Linked DNA regions of Thermus thermophilus. The protein of the gene in region 2 binds, or shares a complex with, the protein of the main gene of each other region. Links are inferred from orthologs where the notes say so. Each region holds a gene or a part of one and is shown on either strand. Other genes may lie near its edges. The genes, in order: tig and rpsG.

Region 1 (11,045 bases), 1.3 Mb from region 2 along the record:
CTTTGAGGCCTTCTACCGGAAAAACCCCGACTACGGGGCCCACCAGGCGGGCTACACCGTCTTCGCCGGGCTGGACCCCTTCCTAAGCTGGATGGAGGAGGCCCGCTTCGGCGAGGAGGAGCTTGCCGCCCTCCGCAGCCTAAAGGGCCCCTCGGGGAAGCCCCTCTTCGCCGAGGACTACCTCCGCTACCTCAAGGCGATGGGGGGGTTTTCCGGCCTCACCCTAAGGGCCCTCCCCGAGGGGCGGGTGGCCCACCCCCAGGTGCCCCTGGTGAGCGTGGAAGGCCCCCTCCTTCAGGCCCAGCTCCTGGAGACCGCTCTCCTCAACCGCCTCAACTACGAGACCCTCATCGCCACCAAGGCGAGCCGGGTGCGGGAGGCGGCGGGGGAGGCTGTGGTCTTGGAGTTCGGCCTCCGCCGCGCCCCGGCCAAGGGCGGGGAGAGCGCCACCCGGGCGAGCCTCATCGGGGGGGCGAACCGCTCTAGCGCCGTGAGCCTCTCCCACCTCCTGGGCCTTCCCGCCTCCGGCACCCACGCCCACAGCCTGGTCCAGGCCTTCATGGCCTTGGGCTACGGCGAGGAGGACGCCTTTCGGGCCTTCGCCGAGGTCTTCCCCGACGACACCATCCTCCTTTTGGACACCGTGGACACCCTCCACTCGGGGCTTCCCCACGCCATCCGGGTCTTTGAGGAGCTTAGGCGCAAGGGGCATAGGCCCCTAGGGGTGCGCATAGACTCCGGGGACCTGGCCCACCTCGCCATCCAGGTGGCCAGGGAGCTGGACAAGGCGGGGTTTCCCGAGGTCGTCATCGTCCTCTCCGGGGACCTGGACGAGCTCGTCATCTGGCAGATCAAAAGCCAAATCCTGGAGGAGGCCCCCCGCTACGGGGTGGACCCCGACCGCCTCCTCAAGCGCTTGGTCTACGGGGTGGGCACGAGGATGGTGGTCTCCTGGGGCGCTCCGGCCCTGGGCGGGGTCTACAAGCTGGTGGCGGTGCGGGAAAACGGCACCTGGGCCCCGGCGATGAAGGTCTCCAACTCCCTGGAGAAGGTCCTAAACCCCGGGCACAAGCGGGTCTATCGGGTCTACGACGAGCGGGGCCTCGCCACCGCCGACCTCCTGGCCCTGGCCGAAGAGGAAGTGCGGGAGGACGCCCCCCTCACCCTCCGCCACCCCACGGACCCCACCAAAAGGCGCACCTTAAGGCCGGGAAGCTTCCGGCTCGAGCCCCTCCTGGAGGAGGTGTACCGGGGAAGGAGGCTCTTCCCTCCTCTCCCCCTGGAAGAGCTCAGGAAGCGCCGGGACCGGGACGTGGCCCTCCTGGACCCCGGGGTGCGGCGGCTCGTGAACCCCCACGTCTACCACGTCTCCCTCACGGAGAGGCTTTTCGCCCTGAAGGAGGAGCTGGTGCGGCGGCTTGGGGGCTAAGTACCCCGCTCTGGCTTGCGCCAGAGCGGGGGCCCCAAAAGAGCCTTCGCAAAGCCCTACTTCCGGCGTCCCATGTGGCGAGGTCAAGGTGCGGGCCCTCAGGAGGCCTGCTTGAGCCGCGCCTCCTCCAGGGCCTTCAGGGGGTGGTCCAGGTGGGGGAGGTCAAAGACGATCTCCCGCACCCCGCTCCCCGGGGCCTCAAACATCAGGTCCACCATGGCCTTCTCCAGGATGGCCCTGAGGCCCCTCGCCCCCGTGCCCCGCTTGAGGGCGCGCCGGGCCACCTCCTTGAGGGCCGCCTGGGTGAAGCGGAGCTCTATCCCTTCCATGCGGAAGAGCTCCTGGTACTGCTTCACCAGGGCGTTTTTGGGCTCGGTGAGGATGCGCACCAGGTCGTCCTCGCCCAAGGGGTGGAGCTGGACGATGAGGGGGGCCCGGCCCACGAACTCGGGGATCATGCCGAACTTGATGAGGTCCTCGGGGATGACCTCCAGGGGCTCCTCCCGCTCCTTCCTCCCCCCGGTGAAGCCGATGGCCGTCTGGCCCACCCGGGCCTTGACGATGTTCTCCAGCCCCTCAAAGGCCCCGCCCAGGATGAAGAGGATGTTCTTGGTGTTCACCGGGATGAACTCCTGGTGGGGGTGCTTCCTTCCCCCCTGGGGCGGGACGTTGGCGATGGTCCCCTCAATGATCTTGAGGAGGGCCTGCTGCACCCCTTCCCCGGAGACGTCCCGGGTGAGGGAGGGGTTTTCCGACTTGCGGGCGATCTTGTCAATCTCGTCAATGTAGACGATGCCCATCTCCGCCCGCTCCACGTCAAAGTCGGCGTTCTGCAGGAGGCGGAGGAGGACGTTCTCCACGTCCTCGCCCACGTACCCGGCCTCGGTGAGGGTGGTGGCGTCGGCGATGGCGAAGGGGACCTCCAGGAAGCGGGCCAGGGTCTCGGCGAGGAGGGTCTTGCCCGTGCCCGTGGGGCCGATGAGGAGGATGTTGGCCTTGCCGATCTCCGCCTCGGGGTGGAGGAGGCGCTTGTAGTGGTTGTAGACGGCCACGCTTAGGGCGCGCTTGGCCGCCTCCTGCCCCACCACGTACTGGTCCAGGTGGGCCTTGATCTCCTGGGGCCGGGGGAGGCGGCTCGGCCCCTTGGGGGCGCGGCGCCCCTCCTGGGCCAGGAGCTCCTGGGCCCTTTCCACGCAGTCCTCGCAGATGTAGACGTCCTCAATGGGGCTTTCCAGAAGCCGCCCCGTCTCGGGGGGGCGGAGGCCGCAGAAGCTGCAGTGGGGCCTAGGCCTCTTCACGGGTCACCACCTGGTCAATGAGGCCGTATTCCAGGGCCTCCTGGGCCGAGAGGTAGTAGTCCCGGTCCGTGTCCTTCTCCACCTTCTCCAGGGGCTGACCGGTGTGCTTGGCCAGGATCTCGTTGAGGAGCCTCTTCGCCTTCAGGATCTCCTGGGCCTGGATGGCGATGTCGCTCGCCGTCCCCCGCACCCCGCCCCAGGGCTGGTGGATCATGACCTTGGCGTGGGGAAGGGCGTAGCGGCGGCCCTTCTCCCCCGCCGCCAGGATCACCGCGGCCATGCTGGCCGCCAGGCCGATGACGATGGTGGACACGGGGGCCCGGACGAACTGCATGGTGTCGTAGATGGCGAGGCCCGCGTCCACCTCGCCCCCGGGGGAGTTGATGTAGAGCTTGATCTCCTGGTTGGGGTTCTGGGCGTCCAGGAAGAGGAGCTGGGCCACCACCACGTTGGCCACCTGGGCGTCTATGGGGGTGCCCAGGAAGATGATGCGGTCCTTGAGGAGGCGGGAGTAGATGTCGTAGACGCGCTCGCCGCGGGCCGTCTGCTCAATGACGTAGGGTATGACCATACCAATCCTTAGTTTAGCGGCAAACCCAGGGGGGAAACCCCCCTGGGCCACCATGCGCCAGGCCCTCAGCCCAGGGCCTTCAGGGCCTCCTGCACCGCCTTGTCCTGGCGGAGGCGCTCCTTAAGCCGGGCGAGGCCCTCCTCGCCGAACCGGCGGCGGAGGTCCTGGACGGAAACGCCGTAGGCCCGGGCCGCGGCCTGGAGGTAGGCCTGCCACTCCTCCTCGGAGACCTCGGGGTTGAGCTCCTCGGCGAGCTTCTCCCGGGCGAGGGCGATGCGGACCCGCTTCTCCGCCTCCTTGCGCAGATTCTCCTGGAACTTCTCCAGCTCCCCTTTCTCCTTCAGGGCCTCGAGGTAGGCCTCCAGGCCGATCCCCTGCCGGTAGAGGTCCTCGGCCAGGTGCTCCAGGAGGTGGCGCTCCTCCGCCCGGAGCATGGAAGGGGGGATCTCCACCTCCAGGCCCTCGGCGAGCTTCTCCAAGAAGGCCCGCTCCCTGACCTCCTCGTAGGCCCGCTCCGCCTGGCGCTTGAGGCTTTCCCGCACCCGGTTCTTGAGGTCCTCGAGGCTTTCCGCCTCCAGGGTCTTGGCGAACTCCTCGTCCAGCTCGGGGAGCTTCAGGGTCTTGACCTCGAGGACCTCGGTCCTGACCTCCCGCACCTTCTCGCCCCTCTCGTTCAGCACGGGGACCATGACCACGTCCCCCGCCTTCCTGCCGAGGAGGGCCTCCCGCACGTGGGGAAGGGCTTTGGCGAGGTCAATGGGGAACTCCACCCCCTCCTCGGTGCGGACGAAGAGGTGGTCCCCCTCCTGGGCCTCCCGCTCCACGGGGACGAGCTCGGCGTAGCGCTGGCGGAGCTCCTCCAGGGCCTTCTCCACCATCTCCTCGGTGACCTCGGGCGGGGAGACCTCCAAGGCGAAGCCCCGCCAGTCGGGAAGCCTCACCTCGGGGTAGTTCTCCACCTCGGCCACGTAGCGGAAGCCCTCCACCTCGCTCAGGTCCTGCTCCACCACGCGGGCGGCCACGGGGCTTAGGCCGAGCTCCCGCACCGCCTCGGGGTAGGTCTCCTCCACCAGGCGCTCCTTCAGGTCTTGGAGGAGCGCCTCCCGGCCCAGGCGGGCCTCCACCACCTTCAGGGGGGCCTTGCCCGGCCGGAAGCCGGGCACCCGCACCCGGGAGGCGAGGTCCTTAAGCAGGGCCTCGTAGCTCGCCTTCACCCGGTCGGCGGGCACCTCCACCCGCACCTTGACCAGATAGCCGGAACGCTCCAGGATCTCCGCCACGTTTCACCTCGTCCCGATGAAGGGGGGGCCGCCCGGATGGTGCGAGGAGCGGGACTTGAACCCGCACGGGTTGCCCCACCGGATCCTAAGTCCGGCGCGTCTACCGATTCCGCCATCCTCGCATGGGGGCGACCCCCCCTTTAAAATACCACCCCTTTCGGGGTGGCGGCTTGGGGTGAGCGATGGGACTTGAACCCACGACCCCCGGATCCACAGTCCGGTGCTCTAACCAGCTGAGCTACGCTCACCGCGCTCAGCATCCGCCATTCTACGGGGCTACTTCCCTTGCGTCAAGGCCTGGAGGCCGCCCTCGAGGCTCATGGCCTCGTACCCCTCGGCCTCGAGGTAGAGGGCCGCCACCTGGCTCAAGAGGCCCTTTTCGCAGACCAAGAGGAGGGGCCTGCGGGGCAGGCCGTGCTCCCCCTTCTGGATCTTCTCCAAAGGAACCCACTCGGCGGCGAAGGGGAGGGGCGTGCTCCTGCGGTCCGCAGGGCGGACGTCCACCACAAGGACGCCCTCCTCCAAGAGGGCGGGGAGCTCCTCGGGGCGCACCTTCCGCACGCCTTCCAGCCTACCCCGCCTCCCGCCCTCCGTCCAGCCCCAAGGCCCCATTGCATATTTATGCCACAACCCCTGGCCCTTGCCCGCGCCTTCATGCTATCCTCTTCCACCGGGTGCACGATGCCGCCGCGGAAAGACCTGAAGAAGATCCTCATCATCGGTTCCGGGCCCATCACCATCGGCCAGGCGGCCGAGTTTGACTACTCGGGAACCCAGGCGGTGAAGGCCTTGAGGGGGGCGGGCTACCGGGTGGTCCTGGTGAACTCCAACCCCGCCACCATCATGACCGACCCGGAACTCGCCGAAAAGACCTACATTGAGCCCCTGGACCTGGAACACCTGGAGGGCATCCTCGCCCGGGAAGCCCCCGACGCCCTCCTCCCCACCCTGGGGGGGCAGACGGGCCTTAACCTGGCCATGGCCCTCTACGAGGAGGGCATCCTGCAAAAATATGGCGTGGAGCTCATCGGGGCCAAGGCGGAGGCCATAAGGAAGGGCGAGGACCGGGAGGCTTTCCAGGAGGCCATGCGCAGAATCGGCCTCGAGGTTCCCAGGGGACAGCTTGTGAGGAGCGTGGAGGAGGGCCTCCACTTCGCCCGGGAGGTGGGCTTCCCCGTGGTCGTCCGCCCCTCCTTCACCCTGGGGGGCACGGGGGGCGGCGTCGCCAGGAACGAGGCCGAGCTCAAGGAGGTGCTTGGACGGGGCCTCACCCTCTCCCCCGTCCACACCGCCCTCGTGGAGGAGTCGGTCCTGGGCTGGAAGGAGTTTGAGCTGGAGGTGATGCGGGACCACGCCGACACCGTCGTCATCATCACCAGCATTGAGAACGTGGACCCCATGGGCGTCCACACGGGGGACTCCATCACCGTGGCCCCGGCCCAGACCCTCTCCGACGTGGAGTACCAGAGGATGCGGGACGCCGCCAAGGCCATCATCCGGGAGATCGGGGTGGAGACGGGGGGGTCCAACATCCAGTTCGCCGTGGACCCGAAGACGGGCCGCCAGGTGGTCATTGAGATGAACCCCCGGGTCTCCCGCTCAAGCGCCCTCGCCTCCAAGGCCACGGGCTTTCCCATCGCCAAGATCGCCGCCCTCCTCGCCGTGGGGTACCGCCTGGACGAGCTCCCCAACGACATCACCCGCAAGACCCCGGCCTCCTTTGAGCCCACCATTGACTACGTGGTGGTGAAGATCCCCCGCTTCGCCTTTGAGAAGTTCCGCCCCTTGAGGAACACCTTGGGGGAGCTCAAGGACGAGCTCACCACCCAGATGAAGTCCGTGGGGGAGGTGATGGCCATCGGCCGCACCTTCAAGGAGGCGCTGATGAAGGCCCTGAGGGGCCTGGAGCGGGACGTGAGGGCCCTCGCCGGGGTCAAGACGGAGGAGCTGGAGCAGAAGCTCTACCCCAACCCCGACCGGATCTATGCCGTCATGGAGCTCCTTAGGCGGGGGATGCCCGTGGAGGAGCTTTACCAGGCCACCCGGATAGACCCCTGGTTCCTCCACCAGATGAAGGAGATCGTGGAGGCGGAGGAGTGGCTCAAGGGCCACCCCCCCAAGGACCGGGAGGACTGGCGCTTCTACAAGGGGCTTGGCCTCACCGACCGGAGGATCGGGGAGCTTTTGGGGAAGGGGGAAAAGGAGGTGCGGGCCGAGAGGAAGGCCCTAGGGGTGGGGCCCGTCTACAAGACGGTGGACACCTGCGCCGCCGAGTTTGAGGCCTACACCCCCTACCACTACTCCACCTACGAGCTGGAGGACGAGGTCTGGCCGTCGCAAAAGCCCAAGGTGGTGATCCTGGGCTCGGGGCCCATAAGGATCGGGCAGGGGGTGGAGTTTGACTACGCCACGGTCCACGCCGTCTGGGCCCTGAAGGAGGCGGGGTTTGAGACCATCATGGTGAACTCCAACCCCGAGACGGTTTCCACGGACTACGACACCGCGGACCGCCTCTACTTTGAGCCCTTGACCCTGGAGGACGTCCTCAACATCGTGGAGCACGAGAAGCCCCTGGGGGTCATCGCCACCTTGGGGGGGCAGACCCCCCTGAAGCTCGCCAAGGGCCTGGAGGAGGCCGGGGTGAGGCTCCTCGGCACCCCCTTTAGCGCCATCCACCAGGCGGAGGACCGGGAGGCCTTCCACGCCCTCTGCCAGAGGCTCGGGATCCCCCAGCCCGAGGGCCGGGTGGCCCAAAGCCCCGAGGAGGCCTTAAGGCTCGCCCCGGAGGTGGGCTTCCCCCTCCTCGTCCGCCCGAGCTACGTCCTGGGGGGGCGGGCCATGCAGGTGGTGCGGGACGAGGAGGAGCTTAAGCGCTACCTGGAGGAGGTCTACGCTCCCCTGGAGGAGAGGCCCTCCATCCTCCTGGACCGCTTCCTGGAAGGGGCCATAGAGCTGGACGTGGACGCCCTCTCGGACGGGCAGGAGGTCATGGTGGCCGGGATCATGGAGCACGTGGAGCGGGCCGGGGTCCACTCCGGGGACTCGGCCACCCTCCTTCCCCCCGTCCACGTCCCCGAGGAGGCCCTGAAGAAGGTCCGGGCCTACACCCGCCGCCTGGCCTTGGCCCTCGGCGTGCGGGGGCTTCTCAACGTGCAGTACGCCGTGGTGGGGGAGGAGGTGTACGTCCTCGAGGCCAACCCCCGCGCCTCCCGCACCGTGCCCTTCGTCTCCAAGGCCATCGGCGTCCCCCTGGCCAAGCTCGCCGCCCTCATCGCCGTGGGCAAGACCCTAAAGGAGCTCGGGGTGCGCGACCTGGACCCCGTCCCCCCCTACTACGCCGCCAAGGAGGTGGTCATCCCCTGGATCAAGTTCCCCGGGGTCATCCCCGAGCTCGGCCCGGAGATGCGCTCCACGGGGGAGAGCATGGGGATAGACCCGGACCCCTACCTCGCCTACTACAAGGCGGAGCTCGGGGCCGGGCAACGCCTCCCCCTCTCGGGCCGGGTGCGGTTCATCGGGGAGGGGCTGGAGGACCTCAAGGCCCTCTACCGGGAGGCGGGCTTCGCCCTCACCGAGGGGCAGGACTACGACCTCCTCATAAGCCCCGTCCCCGACCCCGAGCTGAGGCGGGCCGTGGAGCGGGGCCTCCCCTTCATCACCACCCGGGAGGGGGCGTGGTGGAGCCTGAAGGCCATCCTGCGCGCGCGGGAAAGCGGCCTTAGGGTGCAAAGCCTTCAGGACTGGCACCAGAAGGCCCCCCGGGGGTAGGGTTCCGGGGCCCTCCCGGCCCCAAGCCCCCCGCCCTCCGTGTACAATAGGCCCCAATGAAGCTGGTCATCGCCATCGTCCAGGACACGGACGCCCCCGGGCTCACCAAGGCCCTCCTGGAGCGGGGCTTCCAGTCCACGAAGCTCGCCTCCACGGGGGGGTTTCTGAGGGAGGGGAACACCACCTTGCTCATCGGCCTGGAGGACGAGAAGGTCCCCGAGGTGCTGGAGCTCATCAAGGAGAAGTGCCGCACCCGCACCCGCCTCGTCTCCCGGGGCCTCCCCTTCGCCGAGGCCCCCGATCCCTTCCTGGTCCAGCCGGTGGAGGTGCAGGTGGGCGGCGCCGTGGTCTTCGTCCTGCCCGTGGAGCACTTCGTCAAGCTATGAGGCGCCTCGCCGTCCTCCTCCTCGGCCTGGGGGCCGCCTGGGCCCAGATCGCCGCCCCCCTGGAGCGCTTCTCCCCTGGGCCCCTGCCGGAAGGGGCCCGGGTCCAGACGGAGGCCAGGTCCGGCCGCCTCTACGCCGTGCGCTACGAGGGCCCGGCGAACGCGAGCCTCATGGGCCGGATCCTCTCCGCGGCCACGGGGGTCCCGGGCCACGCCCAGGGCTTCGTGGCCTGGTACGGGAAGAACCAGGCCCTCCTCCGCCGGGGCCCCGTGGAGCTCAACGTGGAGGGCGCCTTCCTCCTCAAGCTCGCCGTGGGGGCCTGGGCCGAGATGGAGGTGCGCCCCCTCCTCACGGAGGAGGCCTTCTTCGGGAAGGACCGGCACGTCCTCGGGGAGAAGGGGGTGGTGGTCCGGGTCTTCTCCGACTTCCAGTGCCCCTACTGCCAGCGCCTCGCCCGGGAGGTCCTTCCCGCCCTTAAGGCCATGGCCCGGGAAGGGCGGCTCCGCCTCGCCTACCGCCACTTTCCCCTCTACGAGATCCACCCCGAGGCGGTGCCCGCGGCGGTGGCCAGCGAGTGCGCCGCGGCCCAGGGGGCCTTCTGGGCCTACCACGACTTCCTCATGGCGGGGTCCGGGCGGGACTACCTGGCCCTGGCGGGGCGGCTCGGCTTGGACCCCAAGGCCTTCCAGGCCTGCCTCGAGGACCCCGCCTCCCGGGCCCCCGTGGAGGCGGACCGGGCGCTGGCGGAGAGGCTCGGCCTGCCCGGCACCCCCTCGGTCTTCGTGGGGCCCTTCCGGCTCCCGAACCCCTTTGACCTGGAGCGGTACCGGGACTACCTGGCCCTAGCCGAGGCCCTTTAGGCCTCCCGAGGAGGTGCGCCGTGGCGTGGCCGGGACCGCTATTGCTCAAAGACCGCAAAGGCCGGGCCTACCTGGTCTTCCCCAAGGAAGGGGGCGTCTTCCACCACCACAAGGGAAGCGTCCCCCACGAGGCCCTCCTCGAGGCGGGCCCCGGGGGGGTGGTGCGGACCCACCTGGGGGAGGAGCTTTCCGTCCACCGCCCAACCCTGGAGGAGTACCTCCTCCACATGAAGCGGAGCGCCACCCCCACCTACCCCAAGGACGCGAGCGCCATGGTGACCCTCCTGGACCTCGCCCCGGGGATGCGGGTCCTCGAGGCGGGAACGGGCTCCGGGGGCCTCACCCTCTTCCTGGCCCGGGCCGTGGGGGAGAAGGGCCTGGTGGAAAGCTACGAGGCCAAGCCCCACCACCTGGCCCAGGCGGAACGGAACGTCCGGGCCTTCTGGCAGGTGGAGAACGTCCGCTTCCACCTGGGAAAGCTTGAGGAGGCGGAGCTGGAGGAGGCGGCCTACGACGGGGTGGCCCTGGACCTGATGGAGCCCTGGAAGGTCCTGGAGAAGGCGGCCCTGGCCCTGAGGCCGGACCGGTTTCTCGTGGCCTACCTGCCCAACATCACCCAGGTCCTGGAGCTCGTCCGGGCCGCCGAGGCCCACCCTTTCCGGCTGGAAAGGGTTTTGGAGGTGGGCTGGCGGGAGTGGGAGGTCCGGCTTCCCGTGGCCCACCCCCGGTTCCAGCAGGTGGGGCACACCGCCTTTCTCGTGGCCCTTAGGCGATGGAAGGCCTCCTGATCCACGCCGTCTTGCGGGAGCTTGAGCAGGAGCTCCCCGCCCAGAACCTGGGCCTCGCCTTCCCCGAGGAGGGGACGGTGGCCGTTCTCCTCAAGGGCCGGACGGGGAGGCTCTTCAACCTCGTCCTCCACTACCGCCCGCCCACCCCGAGCCTCGCCCTGGAGCCGGGGAAGCTGCTGGGCGAGCCCAAGACCCCCTTCCAGCGCCAGCTCCAGGCCCGGGTCAAGGGGCCCTTGGCGGAGGCGAGCCAGCTCAAGCTGGACCGGGTGGCCTTCTTCCGCTTCGCCGGGGAGCAGGGCTTCGTGGACACGCCCCCTTCGGTCCTCGTCCTCGAGGCCACGGGCCGCAACGCCAACCTCCTCCTCCTGGACGAGGAGGGCCGGATCCTCGGGGTGGACCGGGTCATCACCAAGGAGGTGAACCGCTACCGGGAGCTGAGGCCGGGCCTCCCCTACACCCCCCCGCCCCCCTACCGGAAGCTGGACCCGAGGACGCTTGCCGAGGAAGACCTCCGCCCCCTCCTGGGCAAGCCCCTCAAGGAGGTGATCCGGCACGTGGACGGGGTGGGGCAGGAGCTCATGCGGGAGCTCGCCCGGAGGGCGGGCCTCACCCCCGAGACCCCCCTGGACGAGGCGGGGCTTGGGCGGGTGTACCGGGCCCTAAAG
Region 2 (10,995 bases):
CCCCCGGGCAGGGGCAGGCCCCCGCCCTCCAGGGCGAACACCTCCCCGTGGCCGGTCCCGGGGGGGATGTCCAGGGGGATGGGGCCCTCGAGGCCCGGCACCTCCACCCGCGCCCCCAAGGCCGCCTGGGCGAGCCCCAGGCGGAGGCGGTAGACGAGGTCGGGGCCCTGGCGCTCCAGGTGGGGGTGGGGGCGGACCCGGAGGCGGAGGTAGAGGTCCCCGGGTCCTCCGGGGCCCAGGTTGCCGTAGCCGGGCACGCGGAGGAGGTGGCCCTCGTCCATCCCCGGGGGCACCTGCACCCGGACCCGCTCTTCCCGGGGCACCCGGCCCCGGCCGCGGCAGGCGGGGCAGGTTTCGGCGAGGAGGTAGCCTTGCCCCTTGCAGTGGGGGCAGGCGGTCCGGGTGACCACGGTGCCGAAGAAGCTCTGGCGGTAGCTCTCCACCACCCCCTGGCCGCGGCAGGTGGGGCAGGGGGTTCGCCTTCCTCCCTCGCCGCCGCAGGCCTCGCAGGGCACGAGCCGGGTATAGCGCACCTCCTTCTCGGCGCCGCGGAGGAGGTCCTGGAGCTCCACCTCCACCTCCGCCTCCAGGTCCTCCCCCCGCGGAGGCTTCCTGTGGCCGCGGACGCCGAAGACCTCCTGGAAGAAGAGGTCAAAGAGGTCCTCCGGCCGGTACTCGGGGGCCTCGAGGTGGCCCCGGTCGTAGGCCGCCCGCTTCTTCGGGTCCGAGAGGACGGCGTAGGCCTCGTTGATCTCCTTGAAGCGCTCCTCCGCTTCCTTGTCCCCCGGGTTCCGGTCGGGGTGGTACTTGAGGGCCAGGCGGCGGTAGGCCTTCTTGATCTCCTCCTGGCTGGCCTCCCGGCTCACCCCCAGGATGGCGTAGTAGTCCTTCATCTACCTAGCACTTTACAAGCCCGGGGAGGCTTTGCTAAAGTGGCGCGCAATGAGGCCCTCGCGAGCTCGCCGGTAGGGGGTCCCTTCCTTCGGGAAGGGGCCCCCGGGGCGTGCCTCCGGGGGCCCGGCCTTTTTGAGGGAGGCTTGGATGCTGCTTCTAACCCCTGGACCCACCCCCATTCCCGAGCGTGTGCAGAAGGCCCTTCTCCGTCCCATGCGCGGCCACCTGGACCCCGAGGTCCTCCAGGTGAACCGGGCCATCCAGGAGAGGCTCGCCGCCCTGTTTGACCCCGGGGAGGGCGCCTTGGTCGCCGCCCTCGCGGGTTCAGGGAGCCTGGGCATGGAGGCGGGCCTCGCCAACCTGGACCGGGGGCCGGTCCTGGTCCTGGTGAACGGGGCCTTCTCCCAACGGGTGGCGGAGATGGCGGCCCTTCACGGCCTGGACCCCGAGGTCCTGGACTTCCCCCCGGGGGAGCCCGTGGACCCCGAGGCCGTGGCCCGGGCCTTGAAGAAGCGGCGCTACCGCATGGTGGCCCTGGTGCACGGGGAGACCTCCACCGGGGTGCTGAACCCGGCGGAGGCAGTGGGGGCCCTGGCCAAGGAGGCTGGGGCCCTCTTCTTCCTGGACGCCGTGACCACCTTGGGGATGCTCCCCTTCTCCATGCGGGCCATGGGGGTGGACTACGCCTTCACCGGGAGCCAGAAGTGCCTTTCCGCCCCGCCCGGCCTCGCCCCCATCGCCGCAAGCCTCGAGGCCAGGAAGGCCTTCACGGGGAAACGGGGGTGGTACCTGGACCTCGCCCGGGTGGCGGAGCACTGGGAGCGGGGCGGGTACCACCACACCACCCCCGTCCTCCTCCACTACGCCCTCCTGGAGGCCTTGGACCTGGTCCTGGAGGAGGGGGTGGTGGCCCGGGAGCGGCGCGCCCGTGAGGTCTACGCCTGGGTCCTGGAGGAGCTCCAGGCCCGGGGCTTCCGGCCCTACCCCAAGGCCAGCCCCCTGCCCACGGTGCTCGTCGTCCGCCCCCCCGAGGGGGTGGACGCGGACCGCCTGGTCCGGGCCCTCTACGCCGAGGGGGTGGCGGTGGCCGGCGGGATCGGCCCCACCCGGGGCCAGGTCCTCCGCCTCGGCCTCATGGGGGAGGGGGCCCGGCGGGAGGCGTACCGGGCTTTCCTGAAGGTCTTGGACCGGGCTTTGGCCCTAGCGTAGGAAGAAGAAGGCGTAGACCGCCGCCAGGGCCATGCGGTAGAGGGCGAAGGGGCGGAAGCCGTGGCGGGCCACGAAGGCCAGCATCCAGCGCACGGTGACCAGGGCGGTGGCCAGGGCGGCGAGGAAGCCGAGGAGGAGGAGGGACCAGCCGCCTTCGGGCACCTCTGGGGCGCTTTTCCAGAGGTCGTAGCCCACAGCGGCGAACATGGTGGGAAGGGCCAGGAGGAAGCTGAACTCGGCGGCGGCTTGCCGGTTGAGGCCCAGGAGGAGGCCCCCCAGGATCGTGGCCCCGCTCCGGCTCGTCCCGGGGAAGAGGGCGGCGAGGCCCTGGAAGACCCCGATCCAGGCCACCCGGGCGAGGGGAAGGGCCTTCACGTCCGGGTATTGGGCCCGTTCCGCTAGCCGGTCGGCGAAGAGGAGGGCTGCCCCAACGAAGAAGAGAAAGAAGGCCACCACGGCGTCGTTCCCCAGGATGACCCCTTTGATCAGGGGGTAGAAGAGGAAGCCGATGACCCCCGTGGGGACGAAGGCCACCGCGATGCGGAGCCAAAGGGCCCGGTCGGCCGCAAGGCGCCTTCCGTAGAGGAGGAGGACCGCCAGGATGGCCCCGAGCTGGATGGCCACGAGGAAGGTCTTGAGGAAGGGGTCCTCCTCCACGGGCAGGCCCAGGAGGTGGAAGAGAAGGGTGAGGTGGCCGGTGGAGGAGACGGGCAAGAACTCCGTGAGCCCCTCAACCACCCCGAGCAGAAGGGCTTCCCAAGCGCTCACGCGGCCCATGCTACCATGGGGGCGTGGAGGTTTCCGTCCTCATCCCCGCCGCGGGGAATGGCCTCCGCCTGGGCCGAGGCCCCAAGGCCTTCCTCCAGGTGGGGGGGCGGACGCTTCTGGAGTGGACCCTCGCCGCCTTCCGGGACGCGGCGGAGGTCCTGGTGGCCCTGCCCCCCGGGGCGGAGCCCCCGAAGGGGCTTGGGGCCGTCTTTTTAGAGGGGGGGGCCACCCGGCAGGCCTCGGTGGCCCGGCTTCTGGAGGCGGCGAGCCTGCCCCTCGTCCTGGTGCACGACGTGGCCCGTCCCTTCGTCAGCCGGGGCCTGGTGGAGCGGGTCCTCGAGGCCGCCCAAAGGAGCGGCGCCGCCGTCCCCGTCCTCCCCGTGCCCGACACCCTCATGGCCCCGGAGGGGGAGGCCTACGGCCGGGTGGTGCCCCGGGAGACCTTCCGCCTGGTGCAGACCCCCCAGGGGTTCTTCACCGCCCTCCTCCGGGAGGCCCACGCCTACGCCCGGAGGAAGGGCCTCGAGGCCAGCGACGACGCCCAGCTGGTTCAGGCCCTGGGCTACCCCGTGGCCCTGGTGGAAGGGGAGGCCACGGCCTTTAAGATCACCCACCCTCCGGACCTCGTCTTGGCGGAGGCCCTGGCCCGGGTATGGAGCGCCTAGCCCCCGCGAAGGTCAACCTCGGGCTTTCCGTCCGCTTCCGGCGGGAGGACGGGTACCACGAGCTCCACACCCTCTTCGCCCCCTTCTCCCTGGCGGACCGGCTGGTGGTGGAGCCCGTTTCGGCGGGCCTCCACTTCCAGGGGCCTTACGGGCGCGAGAACCTGGCCTACCGGGCGGCCTCCCTCTACCTCGAGGCGGCGGGCCAACCCGGGGGCGTGCGCATCCTTTTGGAGAAGCGGATCCCCGAGGGAGCCGGGCTTGGGGGCGGGAGTTCCGACGCGGCCCAGGTCCTTCTTGCCCTCAAGGCCCTTTACCCGGCGGAGGTGGACCTCTTCGCCCTGGCCCGGACCCTCGGGGCGGACGTCCCCTTCTTCCTCCTCGGGCGGGGGGCGGAGGCCCGGGGGGTGGGGGAGAGGCTTAGGCCCCTCGCCCTGCCCCCGGTCCCCGCGGTGGTCTTCTTTCCCGGGCTCAAGGTGCCCACGCCCCTGGTCTACCGGGCCGTGCGGCCGGAGGACTTCGGCCCGGACCTCCCCGTGGGGGCCATCCTCGAGGCCTTGGCCCGGGGGGAGGAGCCCCCGTACTGGAACAGCCTGGAAGGCCCCGCCTTCCGCCTCTTCCCCGAGCTCAAGGAAGTGCGGGGCCGGATGCGGGCGTTGGGGCTTAGAGGGGTGCTCATGTCGGGCTCGGGGAGCGCCTTCTTCGGGCTTGCGGAAGGCCCGGACCACGCGAGGCGGGCGGCGGAGGCGCTTGGGGCCTGGGGGCGCGCCTGGGCCGGCACGCTGGGAGGTGGGGATGCTGGGTCTGGACCTGCTTAAGGAAGTCCCGGGGCTCCTCGAGGAGATCAAGGCCCTGCCCCTTCGCCTGGACGAGGAGCGGTTCCGGTTTTGGCTCCAGCAGGACTACCCTTTCGTGGAGGCGCTCTACCGCTACCAGGTGGGCCTGCTTCTGGAGGCCCCCCAGGCCCACCGGGCCCCTTTGGTCCAGGCCCTCATGGCCACGGTGGAGGAGCTGGACTGGCTCCTCCTCCAGGGGGCCAGCCCTTCCGCCCCGGTCCACCCGGTGCGGGCGGGCTACATCGCCCTGCTGGAGGAGATGGGCCGGCTTCCCTACGCCTACCGGGTGGTCTTCTTCTACTTCCTAAACGGACTTTTCCTCGAGGCCTGGGCCCACCACGTCCCGGAGGAGGGGCCTTGGGCGGAGCTTTCCCAGCACTGGTTCGCCCCCGAGTTCCAGGCCGTCCTCTACGACCTCGAGGTCCTGGCCCGAGGCCTTTGGGAGGGCTTGGACCCCGAGGTGGTGCGGACCTACCTCCGCCGCATCCTGGAGGCGGAAAAGGCCACCTGGAGCCTTCTCCTCTGATACCGCCCCATCCTGGCTTGCGCCGGCATGGGGGCCCCGGCAAAGGGTCCCTAGGGGGCTTCCCTGGGCCAGTGGGGCGGAGGAAACCGGAAGAAAGGGTATGCCTGTCCCCGTCGCCTTCGCCCGGGAGGCCCCCCGAAAAAGGCAGCCCCCCCGGCCGGGCCGGGAGGCGGCAAGCGGGCGCTTAGTTCAGCTCCTCGCCCCAGGCCTCCTCAAAGAGGCGCTTCGCCTCCTGGACGGTGATCTCTAGGCTTTGGGCCACCTCCTCGGCCAGGAGGTGGATGGCCCGCCTCAGGGCCTGCCGGTCCAGGTCGGGAAGGCCCCGCTCCACCTCCCAGGCCCGGAGCTGGCCCGCCATCTGGGCGATGCGGTAGGGGTTCCCGTCCGCCAGGATCTCGCTGGTCTTGCGGTGCCGGGCGGCCCACTGCTTGGGGAGGGGCATCCGCCCGTTCTTGAGCAGGTCCAGGATCACGGGGACCTCTTCCGGGGCCAGGGCCTTCCTTAGGCCCACGCTGTGGGGCGCTTCCACCGGCACGTAGGCCTTGGAGCGGGAACCGGGGAAGTCCACCTGGTAGTAGGCCCGGCTCACCCCGCTTACGCTCCGCTGGGCGATGCCCGCCACCACGCCGACCCCGTAGGGGGGCAAGACCACCTTGTCCCCAGGCCTGAACTCTTTCACGGCTCTACTCCTTTCCGGAGCACCTCCATAAGATGCTCCAAATAGGCTTCCACCTCCAAGGAGGGGGTGCACCCCATCGCCGCGATGACCGCGGCCGTGGCCCTGGGGGAGAGGCCCGTGCGCACGGCCCCTTCCGACTGGCCCGACCGCAAAAGCTCCTCCAGGAGGCGGAGGTAGTGCTCGTGGAGGCCCTTGAGCCAGGGGGTGGGGTCGTCCATGGCCTCCCGGGCCACGGCGGCCCAGAGGCCCCGCCACTCCTGCACCCAGGCCAGGCGGCGCCTCAGTACCTCCTCGAGGCGCACAAAAAAAGGCGCCTTGCGGCGCACCACCTCCTCCACCTCGCGGTAGAAGGCCCAGGTGCGCTCCTCCACCAGGGCCTTGAGCAGGTCCCTCTTGTCGCGGAAGTAGAGGTAGATGGTGCCCTTGCCTACCTCCGCCCTCCGGGCCACCTCCTCCATCTTGAGCCCGGAGAGGCCCCGCTCCCGGAGCACGGCCAGGGTGGCCTCGAGGATGGCCCGCTTCTTGTCCTTGACGCCGGCCCCTGGAGGGGTTATCATCGCGGCCACGACCCCCAGTCTACCACACCGTCCTTCCCCTTTCATGAGGGGTGCGCTACCCTAGGAGGTACAGGGGAGGTGAAAGCGTGCGTCAGGGCTACTTCGCCTTGCTCACCGCGGACCCCTTGCGGGGCGCCCTCAACCGGGTGGAGGCCCGGCTTATTGAGGAGGCCCGTGGGGAGGCCCTTTTCCTCATCCCGTACGCCCTGCGGGACCTGGCCGAGGCCTGGCGCCTCGTCTACCGCGACCTGGGCCTCAGGCGGGGCCGGGTGGTCTACCTCCGGCGCCGGGAGGAGGCCTTTGACCCCGAGGTGGCCCGGCGGGTGGCGGAAAGCCCCCTGGTGATCCTCGCCGCCGAGAGCCTGCCGGAGTTCCTGGACCTCATCCGCAACAGCCTCCTCCTGCAGGCCCTCGCCGAGGTCTACCGCCAGGGGGGTGGGGTGGTGGCCGTGGGAGAGGCCACCGGCCTCCTGGGCGAGGCGGCCTTTTACGCCTTGGAAGGCGAGGTCCGGGCGGGGTTCGGCCTCGCCCTCCTCAGGGGGCTCGCCCTCCTTCCCCGGGTGGAGGAGCGGGGGCGGTTTCTGGCCCTTTCCCGCCTGGTGGCGGACAACCCCGACCTCGTGGGGCTCGGCCTTTTGGAAAACACCGCCCTCCGCCTCCTTCGGGGCCTCGGGGAGGTGTGGGCGGGCGGGGTCACCTTGGTGGACGCCGGCGGGGCCGAGTACACGGGCCGGGGCGTCCGCGGCCTGAGGGTGGACGTCCTCTCCACGGGCGAGCGCTTCTCCCTTCCCAGCCTATAATCGGGGCATGCCCTCGGGGCGCGCCCACGAGGCCTTGAACCTGGCGGCGCTGGGCGGCCTGGCTCTGGCCCACCTGGCGGCGGGGGGCTCTCCGGAGGACCCCCGGGCCTGGGCCTTCGGCCTCGCCTACCTGGCGGGCACTTACCTCCTTTCCCCCGATTTGGACCTGGCGGAGCGGGGGGTGAGGGCGAGCCGCCGCTGGGGGGTCCTCGCCGCCTTCTGGCGCCCTTACGGCTGGCTCTTTAGGCACCGGGGCCTCTCCCATACCTGGCTGCTTGGGCCCCTCACCCGGCTCGCCTACCTGGGGGCTTGGGTGGGGTTACTTCTCCTGGTCCTGCGCTGGACTCTGGGCCTACAGGTCTCCCTAGACCTTCCCCCGGAGCTATGGGGCTTCGGCCTGCTCGGCTACTACGCCTCCCAGTGGCTCCACCTCCTCGCGGACGGGATCCGGCCCGACCACGGCCTGAAGCGCCTGCGCCGTCCTCGGTGAGGCCGCTCACCCTCCGCAAACCCTCCTCTGCCATACTGAAGCCATGACCAAATTCTGGACCCTTCTCGTGGCGGGCGCGTTGAGCCTGGCCTTGGCGGTGAAGCCGGGCGAGCCCCTTCCCGGCTTCCTCCTTTGGGACCCCCAGGGCCGGCCCGTGGCCCCGGCGACGATGCCAAAGCCCGCGGTCCTCGTCTTTTGGGCCAGCTGGTGCCCGGTGTGCAAGGCGGAGTTCCCCGGCCTGCACCGGGTGGCGGAGGAGACGGGGGTCCCGTTTTACGTCATCAGCCGGGAGCCCCGGGACACCAGGGAGGTGGTTCTGGAGTACATGAAGGCCTACCCCCGCTTCATCCCCCTTCTGGCCTCGGACCGGGACCGGCCCCACGAGGTGGCGGCCCGGTTCAAGGTTCTGGGCCAGCCCTGGACCTTTGTGGTGGACCGGGAGGGGAAGGTGGTGGCCCTCTTCGCCGGACGGGCGGGCCGGGAGGCCTTGCTAGACGCCCTCCTCCTCGCCGGGGCCGACCTCCCATAGCTCGGCCCGGCGGGCCTCCCCTTCCGGCGAAAGCCTAAGGAGGTGGCTCGCCCCGAGGAGGCGGGGCTCCCCCCACTCCACCAGGCCGAGCCGTGCCCCCTCCAGGGCGGCCTCCAGCTGGCCGAGGAGGAGGGAGGGGTCCTTCAGGCGGTAGAGGTCGGCGTGGACCACGGGCCCCTCGGGGGTGGGGTAGGTGTGGATGAGGGTGTAGGTGGGGCTCGTGACCCGGCCGGGGAAGCCCAGGGCCCGGACGAGGAAGCCCACGAAGGTGGTCTTGCCCGCGCCCAAGGGGCCCTCGAGGGCCACAAGGGCGCCCCAGGGGAGGAGGCCCAGGACCTCCTCCGCCAGGGCCTGGGTGTCCTCGAGGCGCGAAAGCCTGCGCGAAAGAAGGAGCCGCATAAGCGAAACAAGGCCCTTTCGGGCCTCGGTTTGGTGCCGGGGGCGGGACTTGAACCCGCACGCCCTTGCGGGCACCACCCCCTCAAGATGGCGTGTCTACCAGTTCCACCACCCCGGCGTGGGCGCGCCTCAGCGCAAGCACCAGTTTAGCAAAAGGCGCTGCCTTGTCAAGCGCGGGGGCTTGCCTAGTAAATCGCCTTGTACCCCGGAGGGGGCGGGACACCCTCGTCCCGACCTTTGCAAGGCAAGCCCGGAAGGTATTGCCAAGAAAGGGTTTTGCCTGTACACTAGGGCAGTTGAGGGCTCTCAGGGCCAGCCCCTGGCCCTGAGGGTGGACCCCGTGTGGGGCATAACGGAGGGCATTCCCCTCCGGGGGGATCTTGAGAACAAGGGGGCAAGTCCAAAAAGAAGGGAGTGGTGGCACTGCCGACGATCAATCAGCTCGTCCGAAAGGGCCGCGAGAAGGTCCGCAGAAAGAGCAAGGTTCCGGCGCTGAAGGGGGCGCCCTTCCGCCGGGGGGTGTGCACCGTGGTGCGCACCGTCACCCCCAAGAAGCCCAACTCGGCGCTCCGTAAGGTGGCCAAGGTGCGCCTCACCTCCGGCTACGAGGTCACGGCCTACATCCCCGGCGAGGGGCACAACCTTCAGGAGCACTCGGTGGTCCTCATCCGGGGCGGCCGTGTGAAGGACCTGCCGGGCGTGCGCTACCACATCGTGCGCGGGGTCTACGACGCCGCCGGGGTCAAGGACCGAAAGAAGAGCCGCTCCAAGTACGGGACCAAGAGGCCCAAGGAGGCGGCCAAAACCGCGGCCAAGGCCAAGAAGTAGGTGAGCTATGGCACGGAGAAGGAGAGCAGAAGTCCGTCAGCTCCAGCCCGACCTCGTCTACGGGGACGTGCTGGTCACCGCCTTCATCAACAAGATCATGCGGGACGGGAAGAAGAACCTGGCCGCCCGCATCTTCTACGACGCCTGCAAGATCATCCAGGAGAAGACCGGCCAGGAGCCCCTCAAGGTCTTCAAGCAGGCGGTGGAGAACGTCAAGCCCCGGATGGAGGTCCGTTCCCGCCGCGTGGGCGGGGCCAACTACCAGGTCCCCATGGAGGTCTCCCCGAGGCGCCAGCAGTCCCTGGCCTTGAGGTGGCTCGTTCAGGCGGCCAACCAGCGCCCTGAGCGGCGCGCGGCGGTGCGCATCGCCCACGAGCTGATGGACGCCGCCGAGGGTAAGGGCGGGGCGGTGAAGAAGAAGGAGGACGTGGAGCGGATGGCCGAGGCGAACCGGGCCTACGCCCACTACCGGTGGTGAGTATGGCGGTCAAGGTAGAGTACGACCTGAAGAGGCTCCGGAACATCGGCATCGCCGCCCACATCGACGCGGGCAAGACCACCACCACCGAGCGCATCCTTTACTACACAGGCAAGATCCACAAGATCGGCGAGGTCCACGAGGGCACGGCCACCATGGACTTCATGGAGCAGGAGAGGGAGCGCGGCATCACCATCACCGCCGCCGTGACCACCTGCTTCTGGAAGGGCCACCGCATCAACATCATCGACACCCCGGGCCACGTGGACTTCACCATTGAAGTGGAGCGCTCCATGCGGGTCCTGGACGGGGCCATCGTGGTCTTTGACTCCAGCCAGGGGGTAGAGCCCCAGTCCGAGACCGTCTGGCGCCAGGCGGAGAAGTACAAGGTGCCCCGCATCGCCTTCGCCAACAAGATGGACAAGACCGGGGCCGACCTCTGGCTCGTGATCCGCACCATGCAGGAGCGCCTGGGGGCGCGCCCGGTGGTGATGCAGCTCCCCATTGGCCGGGAGGACACCTTCTCGGGGATCATTGACGTCCTCCGGATGAAGGCCTACACCTACGGCAACGACCTGGGCACGGACATCCGCGAGATCCCCATCCCCGAGGAGTACCTGGACCAGGCCCGGGAGTACCACGAGAAGCTCGTGGAGGTGGCCGCCGACTTTGACGAGAACATCATGCTGAAGTACCTCGAGGGCGAGGAGCCCACCGAGGAAGAGCTGGTGGCCGCCATCCGTAAGGGCACCATTGACCTTAAGATCACCCCCGTCTTCCTGGGCTCCGCCCTGAAGAACAAGGGTGTCCAGCTCCTCCTGGACGCGGTGGTGGACTACCTGCCCTGCCCCTTGGACATCCCCCCCATCAAGGGCACCACGCCTGAAGGGGAGGTGGTGGAGATCCACCCCGACCCCGATGGCCCCTTGGCGGCCTTGGCCTTCAAGATCATGGCCGACCCCTACGTGGGCCGCCTCACCTTCATCCGCGTCTACTCCGGGACCCTCACCTCGGGCTCCTACGTCTACAACACCACCAAGGGCCGCAAGGAACGTGTGGCCCGGCTTCTCCGCATGCACGCCAACCACCGGGAGGAGGTGGAGGAGCTCAAGGCGGGCGACCTGGGCGCCGTGGTGGGCCTCAAGGAGACCATCACCGGGGACACCCTGGTGGGCGAGGATGCGCCCCGGGTCATCCTGGAGTCCATTGAGGTGCCCGAGCCCGTGATTGACGTGGCCATTGAGCCCAAGACCAAGGCCGACCAGGAGAAGCTTTCCCAGGCCCTGGCCCGCCTGGCGGAGGAGGACCCCACCTTCCGCGTCTCCACCCATCCCGAGACC

The links.
Region 1: the proteins of rpsG (region 2) and tig are in contact, whole or in part, in a crystal structure (PDB 3GTY), measured with the Thermotoga maritima proteins. The link is inferred for Thermus thermophilus from one-to-one orthologs. Residues at the interface, in WP_004081843.1 of Thermotoga maritima: Lys34, Lys52, Lys55, Glu59, Arg62, Gln63, Glu66, Asn67, Lys69, Val71, Arg95, Ala109, Lys110, Lys111, Gly112, Arg113, Pro114, Glu117, Glu121, Ile124, Ala125, Tyr127, Asn128, Asn129, Thr130, Gly131, Lys135, Asp139, Arg142, Met143; in WP_004081061.1 of Thermotoga maritima: Glu122, Val124, Val129, Leu130, Tyr133, Glu188, Gly259, Ile262, Tyr263, Glu266, Ser270, Glu273, Gln274, Glu277, Arg308, Gln311, Ile312, Ser315, Tyr316, Glu325, Arg329, Arg336, Leu363, Phe366, Trp367, Arg373, Leu377, Arg381, Leu384, Glu387.

What each region holds. Positions count from the first base shown.
Region 1 is NZ_AP025158.1:1,480,160-1,491,204, forward strand. What follows is about bases 2,472-5,460. They hold tig (trigger factor), read right to left. Parts: upstream 4,579-5,460; coding sequence 3,364-4,578; downstream 2,472-3,363. Other genes in these bases: clpX (ATP-dependent Clp protease ATP-binding subunit ClpX), read right to left, coding at 2,472-2,727; clpP (ATP-dependent Clp endopeptidase proteolytic subunit ClpP), read right to left, coding at 2,714-3,298; TthTMY_RS07990 (rhodanese-like domain-containing protein), read right to left, coding at 4,855-5,139; carB (carbamoyl-phosphate synthase large subunit), read left to right, coding at 5,260-5,460. In the rest of the region: TthTMY_RS07960 (nicotinate phosphoribosyltransferase), read left to right, coding at 1-1,429; more of clpX, read right to left, coding at 1,528-2,471; more of carB, read left to right, coding at 5,461-8,346; TthTMY_RS08000 (cyclic-di-AMP receptor), read left to right, coding at 8,403-8,732; TthTMY_RS08005 (DsbA family protein), read left to right, coding at 8,729-9,592; tRNA (adenine(58)-N(1))-methyltransferase TrmI, read left to right, coding at 9,613-10,380; TthTMY_RS08015 (Rqc2 family fibronectin-binding protein), read left to right, coding at 10,365-11,045. UniProt on the Bacillus subtilis protein: Involved in protein export. Acts as a chaperone by maintaining the newly synthesized protein in an open conformation. Functions as a peptidyl-prolyl cis-trans isomerase.
Region 2 is NZ_AP025158.1:208,619-219,613, forward strand. The notes cover bases 7,981-10,919. They hold rpsG (30S ribosomal protein S7), read left to right. Parts: upstream 7,981-9,184; coding sequence 9,185-9,655; downstream 9,656-10,919. Other genes in these bases: tsaE (tRNA (adenosine(37)-N6)-threonylcarbamoyltransferase complex ATPase subunit type 1 TsaE), read right to left, coding at 7,981-8,349; rpsL (30S ribosomal protein S12), read left to right, coding at 8,773-9,177; fusA (elongation factor G), read left to right, coding at 9,658-10,919. Also shown: TthTMY_RS01195 (DnaJ C-terminal domain-containing protein), read right to left, coding at 1-893; TthTMY_RS01200 (alanine--glyoxylate aminotransferase family protein), read left to right, coding at 1,042-2,103; TthTMY_RS01205 (undecaprenyl-diphosphate phosphatase), read right to left, coding at 2,095-2,880; ispD (2-C-methyl-D-erythritol 4-phosphate cytidylyltransferase), read left to right, coding at 2,895-3,536; ispE (4-(cytidine 5'-diphospho)-2-C-methyl-D-erythritol kinase), read left to right, coding at 3,524-4,351; TthTMY_RS01220 (hypothetical protein), read left to right, coding at 4,329-4,895; TthTMY_RS01225 (CarD family transcriptional regulator), read right to left, coding at 5,080-5,574; TetR/AcrR family transcriptional regulator SbtR, read right to left, coding at 5,571-6,140; TthTMY_RS01235 (cyanophycinase), read left to right, coding at 6,218-6,931; TthTMY_RS01240 (metal-binding protein), read left to right, coding at 6,939-7,421; TthTMY_RS01245 (TlpA family protein disulfide reductase), read left to right, coding at 7,465-7,950; more of tsaE, read right to left, coding at 7,912-7,980; more of fusA, read left to right, coding at 10,920-10,995.